Regions from separate parts of the Arthrobacter sp. NPDC056691 genome, predicted to be linked through region 1. Evidence: riboswitches for the same ligand, from Rfam matches in the RefSeq annotation. Region 1 holds a riboswitch; the other holds the start of a gene.
What was found. Region 1 has a riboswitch for S-adenosylmethionine ahead of ACFRAU_RS13285 (aminotransferase class V-fold PLP-dependent enzyme). Riboswitches for the same ligand answer to the same signal wherever they lie in the genome.
Positions count from the first base shown of each region.

Region 1 (5,918 bases):
CCGTGGTCCAGGAACTGAAGGTGGTCAGCCCGCCGGCGAGCCCGGTGGCCACAGCAGAATGCCATTCGGGGCCGAACACCGAACTGACACCCACGGACAGCCCGATCACGAACGAGCCCACCAGATTGACCAGCAGGGTAGCCCAGGGCCAGTGCCGCCACGGGGACGGGAACCCCGCCAGCCAGCCGTCCACGGCGAACCTGAGGAGGGCCCCGGCGACGCCGAAAAGCCCCACGAGGAGCGCCGTCACGGTCCAACCCCGTCAGTGCCGCGGAGAGCACGAGGGGCGCCCAGCACCTTGCCGGTCCGCCAGCCGGCGGCGGCCGCCGCCAGCCCCAGCAGGACGGACAGTCCCAGATAGAGAAGCCCCAGACCGGGGAGCCCGGCACGGGTCAGTTGGTCTGTGGAAAATACGACGGCGGAGAAGGTAGTGAACGAGCCCAGCACGCCTGGCCCGATGGCTGCGCGGAGCCAGAACGCGGTGTGCGGCCGCGCGATCCAGATGGTGGTGAGGGCCGCCAGCACGAAACTGCCCACGACGTTGATGCCCAGCGTGGCCCACGGCAGGTCGCCTGGCTGGTCCGGGAACAGCAGTCCCAGCGCGTACCGGAGTTCCGTGCCCAGCAGCCCGCCGGCGGCCACGGCCGTCCAGACCCGCCAGCCGTAGCCGGCCCCCGTCTTGTGGGCGGTGCCGGTGCTGCCGGCCAGGGGAGCAGGCACCTGTGCCTACAGGCCGGCCATGCGGCAGCCGGGATGCGCGGAGTCACTGTGGATCCACAGTGCGGAGGCCACTTCGTCGGCCAGGTCAACGTCACGGCTGGTCCCGGGGGAGCCGATGCGGACCACGAGTGCGCCGCCGAAGGGCTTGCGGCCGCGCACCTCGACGTCGGCGTCGAGGCTGATCTTTTCCGCGGCAAGGTAACGCAGCAGCTCCGGGTTCTCGTCGCTGATCCGGGTAATCCTGCCCGTGTGGCCGTCGTCGAGCTCGATCATCCGGTGGGCAGACGGCATCCGGACGGTGCCGTCTGCGGCGGGAATCGGATCGCCGTGCGGATCCCGTGACGGGTTGCCCAGGCGGGCTGCCAGCCTCTCAATGAAGGTGTCCGAGACTGCGTGTTCCAGCTGTTCGGCCTCGTCGTGGACTTCGTCCCAGCTGTAACCGAGGTCCTTGACCAGGTACGTCTCGATGAGCCGGTGCCGCCGGACCATGGAGAGGGCAAGCCGGACACCCTCGGGCGTGAGCGTAATGGCGCTGTAGGGCTTGTGGAGGACCAGGCCCTGGTCCTTGAGCTTGCGCACCATCTCGGAAACCGAGGAATTGGCCACGCCGAGGCGCTGTGCAAGCTGGGTGGAGGTGATGGGCTTGTCCTGCCATTCCGTGAAGGAATAGATGACCTTAACGTAGTCCTCGATCGAGGAGGAGGGCGTACTGGTCTTCACAGCGTCAAGCCTACCCGCTGCCACCACGGCGTTCGGCCCTGACAGCCCGCCAGGTCTGGGTGAGGTAGGGAAGCTGCAGCAGTGCGCCCTCGGCATGCCCCAGGTGCTCGTGCAGGTACCAGGTCAGGTTGCCGGTGACCTTGGCGCGGGTGGCGTCGTTGGCCGCCAGGTAATAGCTGCGGGACTTGGCCAGTTCGAGGATGTCGTCCGGGGTGACGGGATCCTCCCACCGGGTCAGGTGGCTATCCAGGGACGTAAATTCCGGGCCGACTTTGGGGCGGAAGTCGGGTTTGTGGACGTCCCCCGCGTGCATGATGCGGGACAGCCGGTGCACCCACGGCACTGAGGTGTCCAGCTGGTTCCAGATCAGGCCCAGTACCCCGTGGGGTTTGAGGATCCGGGAAATCTCGGTGCTGGCCCGCGCGGGGTCGCACCAGTGCCACGCCTGGGCAACGCTGACGACGTCGAATGCCGCGTCGGGCAGTCCGGTCTCCTCCGCGGTCCCTTCCAGAACCCGGACCGGGCGGTAGTCACCGCCCGAAAAGACACGGCTGAGCTGCTCCAGCATGTCCGCGGAAGGGTCCACGGCGGTGACGCTCAGCCCGCGTTCCACCAGCAAGGCCGTGAATTTACCGGTTCCGGCGCCGATGTCGGCAGCTGTGCGGGCCCCGGCCGGAATAAGCCAGTCCGCGGAATCGGCAGGGTAGCCGGGACGGACGCGGTGGTAATGCTCGCCGCCGTCCTGGAAGCTCTGCCCGAGCTCCTGACGCCGTCCGTGATGAAGTTTGGGACCGCCCCGTGCCACGCACAGTCTCCTTAGTCCGACGTCGAAAATTACCTTTCGAATTTACCGTACAGGGTGCGCTGGCGTGGACCTCCGCCGTGGCAGGCCGGGGCGGAGGTTAGTCCTGCACGCAGGGGGCGGCGCCGGCGGTGCCGGGGGTGTTGGGTGCCCACGCGGGGTAGGTGCGGGTGTCGTTCGCCGGAACCCAGCGACCGGCGTCCACCACGTAGTCCCAGCCGAGGCCGGAGCGGCGGAGCTCCTCGATGCCGGCGAGCAGCCGCTGGGCGTCCTCGAGCCGTGACCCAACGCCGAAGCTGGCGCGCAGGGAGCCGGACGGCAGGCCTAGGCGCTTGAGCAGGGGGTGCGCGCAGAAGCGGCCGTCGCGGAGTCCCACGCCGTGTTCGGCCGACAGGTAAGCGGCCACCAGGCCGGCGTCGTAACCCTCCAAGGAGAAGTTGACCACGCCAATGGCGTCGTCCGGGTCGCTGTCCTCGAAGATCTGGTGGACGGTGACGCCGTCGATCTTGCGTAGCCCCTCGACGAGGAAGGACCGGATGGCGGCCTCATGGGCATGCCAGCTCTGCGGATCCAGGGCGGCGATGACCTGGGTTGCCCGGGCCAGGGTGGCGGCTCCGAGCACGTTGGGTGAGCCGCCCTCGTGGCGGGCGGGGCCGGTGGCCCAGCTGACGCCGTCGAGCCTGGCCTCGCTCACAGCGCCGCCGCCGGCGAGGTGGGGGTTGCCGGCGTCGAGCCAGTCGGGACGGCCGATCAGCACGCCGGCCCCGAAGGGGGCGTAGAGCTTGTGGCCGGAGAAGGCGAGGTAGTCGACGTCGTCCGCGGCGATGTTCACGCGCCGGTGCGGCGCGAGCTGCGCGGCGTCAACCACGATCCGGGCACCGTATTCGTGGGCCAGCGCAGCGAGGCGCCGGATCGGAAGGATCTCGCCGGTGACGTTGGAGGCGCCGGTCACGGCAAGGAGGCTGACGTCACCGTGCTCCAGTTCGGTGCGCAGGCTGCTGATGGTCGCTTCCAGCGTTTCCGAGGCCACGACGCTGCGGTGCGGCACACCCTGCCACGGCAGCAGGTTGGCGTGGTGCTCGATGTCCAGGTACAGCACTTCACCGGTGTGGTGGTGCCCCTCCACCGGCAGGCAACCGGCCAGGAGGTTGAGGGAGTCGGTGGTGTTCCGGGTGAAGATGACGGCGTCATCGGCGCGGCCGCCCACGAACTCCCGCACGATGTCCCGCGCGTTCTCGTACACGGACGTGCTGATCTGCGAGGCATAACCCGCGCCGCGGTGCACGCTTGCGTAGTACGGCAGGATCTCGTTGAGGTATGCAGAAACGACGGACAGGGCAGGCGCGGAGGCGCCGTAGTCCAGGTTGGCATAGCGGACGTGGCCGCCCTGGATCAGCGGAGCCTGGATTTCCGCGCCGGTGACGGCGGCCAGGGGACGGCCTGCGGCGGCAAATCGGCCGTCCAGCACGCCAGCGTCGGTGGTGGGGGAAATGATTGCAGTCGTCATGGGACCTCACTGAGAAAGGACCCCGTGTGACGGGGATCCGCGCTTGCCGGGTCCGTTCCGGATCGGCCTGGTCGTCACCCGGGGCACCCCACCGCGAATGGAGGGTTGCCGGCCAGCTAACCGGGGTTTAGCGCTGGCACTCGTGACCTGTTACGAGACTAGGACATCCGGAGGGGCGATGAAAAAGCCGGTTCGGAATGTTAAGCGGATTATTACGCAGCATGGATATGCGGCTCACGGCCGAATAAACGACGGCGGTCGTCACCAAAAGGGGACGACCGCCGTCGTAATATTCAGCGCTAAGGCGCCGGGGGAGGGGGGAAAGCTAGAGCAAATCGTCCAGCTGCGGGTTCAGCCGCTTCAGGACCTCCGAGTGCAGGATCGAGTTGGTCGCCAGGGCGTTGCCGCCGAACGGGCCGTCCGTGCCTTCGAGGGAGGTGAAACGGCCGCCTGCCTCCGTCACGATCGGCACCAGCGCCGCCATGTCGTACAGGTTCAGCTCCGGTTCGCAGGCGATGTCCACCGCTCCTTCGGCCACCATGCAGTAGGACCAGAAATCGCCGTAGGCGCGGGTGCGCCACACATCCTCGGTGAGCCGGAGGAATTCATCGAGGTTGCCGCGGTCCTTCCAGCCGCCGAGGCTTGAGTAGGACAGCGAGGCGTCGGCGAGGCTGGACACGTTGGATACCTTGAGCCTGGTCGCGGCGGCGAGGGAACGGCCCGAGTACGCCCCTGCGCCCTTGGCCGCCCACCAGCGCTTGCCGAGCGCAGGGGCGCTGACCACGCCCACGACGGGTTCGCCCTCATCGACCAGGGCGATCAGCGTGGCCCACACCGGCACCCCGCGGACAAAGTTCTTGGTTCCGTCGATGGGATCGATGATCCAGCGGCGGGAACCGTGGCCGGAACTTCCGAACTCTTCACCGAGCACGGCGTCACGGGGACGGGAGCGGGACAGCTGGCCGCGGATGGACTCCTCGGCGGCCTTGTCCGCATCGGTGACCGGCGTCAGATCAGGCTTCGTCTCGATTTTAAGGTCCAGCGCCTTGAACCGGCTCATGGTCTGGTCGTCCACGGAATCGGCCAGCACATGGGCCAGACGCAGGTCATCGTTGTACGTTGAAGCGGGTTGGGTCATGGTTCCAAACTACCCTCAAAGGCCCGGCGGGGCGGGGAGGCAGTGGCCGGGCTGCGCCGGGGGAGGCTATCCGACGCTGCCGAGTTCCTTGGTTTCCTGGCCCTCCGCGCGCGGGTCGGTGCCCAGGAGGCGGCGCAGGGACGCGAGCCTGGCCGCTCCCGTGGGGCCGGCGTGGCCGGCCGCGACCCATGCATCCACGCCGCAGTTGACGGCGCTGGCGTCGTGCTTGCAGCCGCGTTCGCAGGCCTCGGTGCCCGGCTCAAGGTCGGGGAAGGAGTGCAGGATGCGGTCCGGGTCGACGTGGGCCAGCCCGAAGGAGCGGATGCCCGGCGTGTCGATGATCCAGCTCCCGGCCGGGGCGTCAGCGAGCTTGAGGGCAAGGGCCGACGACGACGTGTGCCTTCCGCGGCCCGTTACGGCATTGACGCCGCCGGTGGCACGTTCGGCGCCGGTCAGCGCGTTGACCATGGTGGATTTTCCGACGCCGGAGTGGCCCAGCATCACTGTCACCTTGCCGTCCAGATGGGCGCGGAGTTCGGACACCGCGGCAACGTCGAGCCGGGCGGAGAGACCGTCGTCGGACCGGGCGTCGATGCCGGATGCGTCAGAGTCAGCAGTGCGGCTGATAATGACCGGAAAGTCGAGATGGCGGTAGTTGCCCAGCAGCTCGGTGGGGTCTTTGACGTCCGCCTTGGTGACCAGCAGCAGCGGCTCGATTCCGGCGTCATAGGCGGCCACCAGCGCCCGGTCGATGAACCCGGTGCGGGGTTCCGGGTTGGCGGCAGCGACAACCACCACCAGCTGGTCAGCGTTGGCCACAACGGCGCGTTCCACCGGATCGGTGTCGTCGGCGCTGCGGCGCAGCAGCGTCTTGCGGTCCAGGATCTTCACGAGCCGGGCGAGGGTGTCCGGTGCGCCTGAGACATCACCCACGAGGGACACGAAGTCACCCGCCACCACGGGGGAGCGGCGCAATTCCCGGGCGCGGGCGGCGATGACGGTCCGCTCATGGCCGGAGTCCTCGCCTACGA
Region 1 covers NZ_JBHTXX010000014.1:108,534-114,451, forward strand. Annotated here, with positions in the region: gene ACFRAU_RS13265 (fluoride efflux transporter FluC) at 1-250, opposite strand, end outside; gene ACFRAU_RS13270 (fluoride efflux transporter FluC) at 247-720, opposite strand; gene ACFRAU_RS13275 (metal-dependent transcriptional regulator) at 727-1,440, opposite strand; gene ACFRAU_RS13280 (class I SAM-dependent methyltransferase) at 1,451-2,245, opposite strand; gene ACFRAU_RS13285 (aminotransferase class V-fold PLP-dependent enzyme) at 2,343-3,749, opposite strand; SAM riboswitch class IV at 3,784-3,897, opposite strand; gene hisN (histidinol-phosphatase) at 4,075-4,887, opposite strand; gene ACFRAU_RS13295 (ribosome small subunit-dependent GTPase A) at 4,954-5,918, opposite strand, start outside.

Region 2 (5,918 bases), on a different contig from region 1:
CGGCCCCCTTGCCGGCGGCCTGGTCCTGTCCGCGGCCGGGGACTCTGCCGGGTGGCGGGTGCTCTTCCTCATCAACGTCCCGCTGGTGGTGCTCCTGGTGCCGCTGGCGTTCCGGTTTCTGCCGGCACGCCCCGGCCGGGACCGCCACCCCGGCTCCGCGTCCATCGACGGGGTAGGCGCCCTGCTGCTGGGTGCCGTGGTGGTGGCCTTCCTCGTCCCCACGGTCTACGGCACGCCGGAGTCGTCCCCGGCCTGGCTGGCCGCAGGAGCAACGGTGCTCCTGGGTTTTGCGGGCTGGGAGCTGCTGTATCACCGGCGCGGGCGGACGCCATTGCTCAGCGCAGGGCTGGTCCGTTCCGGGGGCTACGTGCTGGGCACGGTGGTGGCGCTGTGCCAGTTCGGCGTGGGCGCTGCGATGTCCGCGGTCATGGCTTTCTACTTTCTGTCCGGAAGCGGCCTCGCCCCGCTCGCCGCGGCAGGCATCCTGGCACCCCAGGCCGCCGGCATGCTGCTGGCCTCCGGGTCCAGCTGGCGGTTCGTCGCCAGGTTCGGCCGGGCCGGCATCGTCTTCGCACTGGCCGCCAGCCTCGCCACCCTCGTCGCCAAGGATGCTGCGGTGCAGCACCTGGACCACTCGGCCGCGGCGCTGGCTGTTGCCGGGGTGGGCCTGGTCCAGGGAGCGGCGACGGGCCTCGTGGTGGCGCCCAACCAGGCCCTGACGCTGGGGCATGCGCCGGCCGGGACCGCCGGGGTGGCCGCCGGCTTCTACCAGCTGAGCCAACGGTTCTCGGCGGCGCTGTGTTCGGCCGCCGTGGCCGGTCTGTTCCTGCACGCAGGATCCGGTTTAGGCAGTGCTGCCGGGTCCGTGGCCGCGGGCAACGGCTACCGCGGCGCCTTCCATGACGGCATCATCCTGTGTTCGGCCCTGACCGCCGTTGCCATCGCCGCCGGCAGCCTCGACTGGATCCGGACCGCGGTGGTGCGCCGCCGGAACGGCAACGCCGCCCGCCCCGCTGTAGCGGAACGGACGGCGTCGGCGGAACGGACGGCGGCAGCGGAAGGGACGGCGCCGGCCGACCAAGCCTTGGCGGACTCTCGCTAGACGGCCGCCGGCTGGGCCGGCTCGTCGATTTCCACCGTCGGCCCGGTGGCGGGGACCCCGGCGTCGCGCAGTGCCGGGAACCCGCCGTCGACATGCACGGCACGGGAGTAGCCGAGCAGCTTGAGTTTCTCGGCCACGGGACGCGAGCCGTTGACCGAACCGCAGAAGACGACGATCTGCTGGTCCGTTCCGGTCACGCCGGTGAGGCGGGCGGGGGACTCCGGCCCAAAGTCCTGTGCCACGTTCTCGCGGTCCACCACGACAGCCGCCGGAACGCTGCCTGTGCTGGCCCTGCCCTTGTCGCTGCGGACGTCGATCAGGAGGGCCCCCGCGCCGATAAGCCGTGCGGCCTCATCGGCGCTGACCAGCTGCGGATCAAGAGTGGTGTTTTCGGTGCTCATTGGTGCTCCTTCGAATGTTGGTTAATGATGGGAAGGGTGTCAGGAGAGTCCCCAGGCCTGCGCGAGCAGCTCCTGGGACCGGACCCGGTCAGCCTGGTGGTGGGTGATGGTGGTAACCAGGAGCTCGTTGGCTCCGGTGGCGCGCTGCAGGGTGCGCAGCCCCTCCGCCACCTGCACGGGGTCGCCCACGAAGCGGGTGTCCAGCCTGTCCTGGATGAGGTCCGCTTCGGCCGGCTCCAGCTCCGGCCGGCGTTCGGCATCCCCGGGCGCCGGGTACGGAATGGCGCCGCGGCCGGTCCTGATGCTGTGGACCCAGTCCGCGTACCCGGCTGCGATGGTCCTGGCCCGGGACTCGGTCTCAGCCACCACGACATCGGCGGACACCGCTACGTACGGCTCAGCCAAGGTGGCGGACGGTTTGAAATGCGACCGGTATTCGCCGACGGACTCCAGGACCGCGGCCGGGGCCACATGATAGTTCGCCCCGAAGGGCAGGCCGAGCTTTCCGGCGAGCCGGGCACTGGGTCCGGCGCTGGACCCGTGGATCCAGAACCCGGGAGCGTTGCCCTGCGCCGGGTGGACGGTGACTTCCGTGCCCTGCGCTGCGCGGTATTCGCCGGCGAAGAACGCGATGATGTCCTGGACGTCGTTTTCGAAGTTGTCCGCATCACCGGCCACCCGCCCCAGCAGATCGGCCTGGACCTGGAAGCGCTCGGGGAACTTCCTGCCGAACAGCGGCCGCGGGGCCGGGATCACCAGGCCGTCCACCACGCGGTTCCCCGAAGGGCCGGAGGAGGCCGGCGAAGGGGCCAGCGGAGCGGGAGCCCCGGCCTCTTCGGCCGGCACCTTGGGCACCCCGGACCTGCCAAAGCCGAGGTCCACGCGCCCCGGGTACAGGGCGGACAGTGTCCCGATGTTTTCGGCGATCTGCACCGGCCGGTAGTTACCCAGGATTGTGGCCGCCGTTCCCACCCGGATGCTGCTCGTCGCCGCGGCAATGAGGGCGGACAGGACGTGCGGGGCGGAGCCGGCAACGCCCGGACTCAAGTGGTGTTCGGCCAGCCAATAGCGGCTGTACCCCAGCGCCTCTGCCGAGACGGCCAGCGCAATGCTGTTCCGCAGGGCGTCTGCGGCAGTCTGGCCGGCGGAGACGGGGCTGAGATCAAGGACCGAGAGGGGAACCGCGGAAGGCTTGGGCATGGCAGAACACTACGGAGCGTCCGGCGCTGGCCAAACTCCTCCGTCACCGTCCTCAATGTCCGGAAACCGGGGGTAACCGGAGCCCAAAATCCGTCACAAATGAAGGCTGCGCATGACGGAATGCACCGCTGCTTGACGCGGTATTTCCCGAATTGACACCACGAGACCGGCGGTTTGGAAAAGTCCGGCCAGCCCTCCTAGATTCAACGTCTAGGTCCAGAGTCAGCACGCCAAGGACCGGCTCGTGCTGCGGCAACCCTCAGGCATTTGATGGCGGGGTGCTCCGGAAACAGACCTGGCCGCATTGCGGCAAGTGAATGTCGAGACGGCCGTCCGCGGCCCCTAAAAAGAGGGAACCATGCCTTCATTACCCACACCCAAAAACCGTTCCGCCGTGCTCGGCATCGAGCTCGACGGGGACGGCGCGCACCCGGCAGCCTGGCGGTTCGCCGCGCACGAGCCCAACGCCCTGCTGACCGGCAGCCGCATCCGGGAAACCGTGCAGGCAGCGGACGTCGCCGGCTTCCACCTCGCCACCTTCCACGACTCGCGGACCATGGACACCGAAGCCGCCGGGATCGCGGGACGGATCGACGCGGTGCAGCGTGCGGCCTTTGCCTCGCCCGTGACGCGGTCGATCGGCCTGGTGCCCGAGGCGGGCGTGGTCTACACGGAGCCCTTCCACGTGGCCACCCAGCTGGCGAGCCTGGACTATTCCTCCCGCGGCCGGGCAGGGTGGCTGGTCAGCGCAGAGAACACGCCGCAGGAAGCACGTTCGGTAGGCCGCGACGTCCTTCCCGCCGGGGAAGCCGGCGCGGAGGCGGCGGACGTCGTCGAAAGCGCCCGGCGGCTGTGGGATTCGTGGGAAGACGACGCCGTGATCCGGGACGAGGCCACCGGCCGGTTCCTCGACGCGGGCAAGCTGCACTATGCGGATTTCGAGGGAAGCCAGTTTTCCGTGAAGGGCCCGTCCATCATTCCGCGCCCCTTCCAGGGGCAGCTGCCGGTCTTTGCCCCGGCGGCCCTCCTGCCCACCGTCGAAGCCGACGTGGCGCTGGTTACCGCGGCCACGCCGGAGGAGCTGGCGCCGGCAGCCGAGGCTGCAAGGAACGCCGGCGCCCCGCGCACACTCCTGGAACTGGACGTGGTCCTCGACGCCCGTGGCCAGCGGGCAGCCGACCGGCTGGCCGAACTGGAAGCGCACGAGCCATGGCAGGGCGGCGCCCGCTACGTGGGAGACGCGGCCGGGCTGGTGGAGCTCCTCGCCGAGCTGTTCCAGCAGGGCGACGGGGTCCGGATCAGCCCCGCGGTGCTGGACACCGACCTTCCGGAGCTGGCCGCCCTGGTGCTCCCGGAACTTCGGCGCAGCGGCCTGCTGTCCAGCCCCCTCCCGGGCAGCACTCTGCGTGAATCCTTCGGCCTGCCCCGTCCCGCCAACCGCTACGCCGCCGCCGCGGCCCTCTAGAGAGGCCAGACCCATGAGCACCCCGTCGCGCACTGCCGGCAACGGCCAGATCCAGTTCGGCGTCTTCTTCCAGGGCGTCAACCACACCACAGTCTGGCGTGATCCAGAGAGCGGATCCCAGACCGACTTCGAATCTTTCCGCCGGGTGGCACAGACCGCAGAACGCGGCCTCTTCACGGCCTTCTTCCTGGGCGAAGGGCTGCGGCTCCGCGAACACCTGGGCCGGATCCACGAGCTCGACGTCGCGGGCCGGCCGGACGCGCAGACGGCCCTCGCGGCCCTGGCTGCAGTGACCACCAACATCGGACTCGTGGCCACGCAGAACACCACCTACAACGATCCCGCCGACCTGGCCCACCGGCTGTCCAGCCTGGACCTTCTCTCGGGCGGCCGGGCGGCGTGGAACATCGTGACCACGGACAACGCCTGGACCGGTGCCAACTTCCGGCGCGGCGGGTTCCTGGCTCACGAGGACCGCTACATCCGGGCCGAAGCATTCGTCCAGACCGCCAAAGCGATCTGGGATTCCTGGGCTGACGGCGCAATCGCCGGGTCCCGGGGCTCCCGCAGATGGCTGGCCGAGGACGGCATCACCTCCGTCCGCCGCAAGGACGCGAGTTTCGACGTCGAAATCACCGGCCGCCTCCCGCGCTCCGGCCAGCACCACCCGGTCCTGTTCCAGGCCGGCGACTCCCCGGACGGGCGCGACTTCGCGGTCCGCAACGCCGACGTCATCTTCTCCCGGCACGCCGGGCTGGAGGAGGCCAAGAAGTTCCGGGAGGACATTGTGGCCCGGACGCTAAAGGCAGGCCGGCCGGCGGATGACGTCAAGATCTTCCCGGGACAGGAGTTCATCCTGGCACCCACCGCCAAGGAAGCGGAGGAAAAGCACCAGTGGGTCCGCGAACGGCAGGTGGGTCCGCAGACCGCCATTGCGTTCCTGGAGCAGTTCTGGGGCCGCACCCTCAGCGAATACGACCCCGACGGCCCGCTTCCCGGCGTCGACCCCGTCGTAGACGTCACCGACCCCACCCGGGGCAACGCGTTCCATGGAAAGAACGCCCGGGAGCTTGCCGCGGAGTGGCGGGCCGAGGCGAAGGAGAAGGGGCAGTCCATCAGGCAGTTCGTCTCCGGCCGCGCCCAGCTCAACGGCCGGGGCCTGGTCGGTTCCTACGACGACGTCGCCGACCTGCTGGCCGAATACGCCCATTCCGGTGCCGTGGACGGTTTCAACATCACGCCCTGGATCGTCCCCTCCGGACTCGACGACATCGTCAACGAGCTTGTCCCCAGGCTGCAGGACCGAGGGGTCTACCGGACCGAATACGGGGGCACCACGCTCCGCGAAAACCTGGGGCTCCGCGCCCCGCTGTCACACCGCAGCGGCTCCCTGGCATCGGTGGGCACCAACGAAAACGAGGAAGTCGCATGACCACCCGAAACATCAACGCTGCTTCCACCCGTCCTGAACCGGCCAAGGCACGGCGGATCGGCAGGACAGCGGCCGCCGGTGCGCTGCTGGGAACCGTTACGCTGCTGCTCGCCGCGTGCGGCGGAACGTCCGACGCCGGATCCCAGCCGGGTGCCAGCGGCACCCCTGTCCGGGGCGGCAACCTCAATTTCGCGGTTTCCGTGGACCGCGGGTGCATCGATCCGCAGCAGGTGGGCAACAACGACGCGATCGCCGTCGCCCGCCAGACGGTGGCGTCGCTGACCTCCCAGGACCCGGACACCGGCGAGATCGTGCCGT
Region 2 covers NZ_JBHTXX010000002.1:102,972-108,889, reverse strand. Annotated here, with positions in the region: gene ACFRAU_RS02445 (MFS transporter) at 1-1,102, shown strand, start outside; gene ACFRAU_RS02440 (rhodanese-like domain-containing protein) at 1,099-1,503, opposite strand; gene ACFRAU_RS02435 (LLM class flavin-dependent oxidoreductase) at 1,543-2,703, opposite strand; SAM riboswitch class IV at 2,917-3,025, shown strand; gene ACFRAU_RS02430 (LLM class flavin-dependent oxidoreductase) at 3,062-4,168, shown strand; gene ACFRAU_RS02425 (NtaA/DmoA family FMN-dependent monooxygenase) at 4,182-5,600, shown strand; gene ACFRAU_RS02420 (ABC transporter substrate-binding protein) at 5,597-5,918, shown strand, end outside.
Region 2: linked by a shared signal. The riboswitch ahead of ACFRAU_RS02430 (LLM class flavin-dependent oxidoreductase) and the one ahead of ACFRAU_RS13285 (aminotransferase class V-fold PLP-dependent enzyme) in region 1 are both predicted to bind S-adenosylmethionine.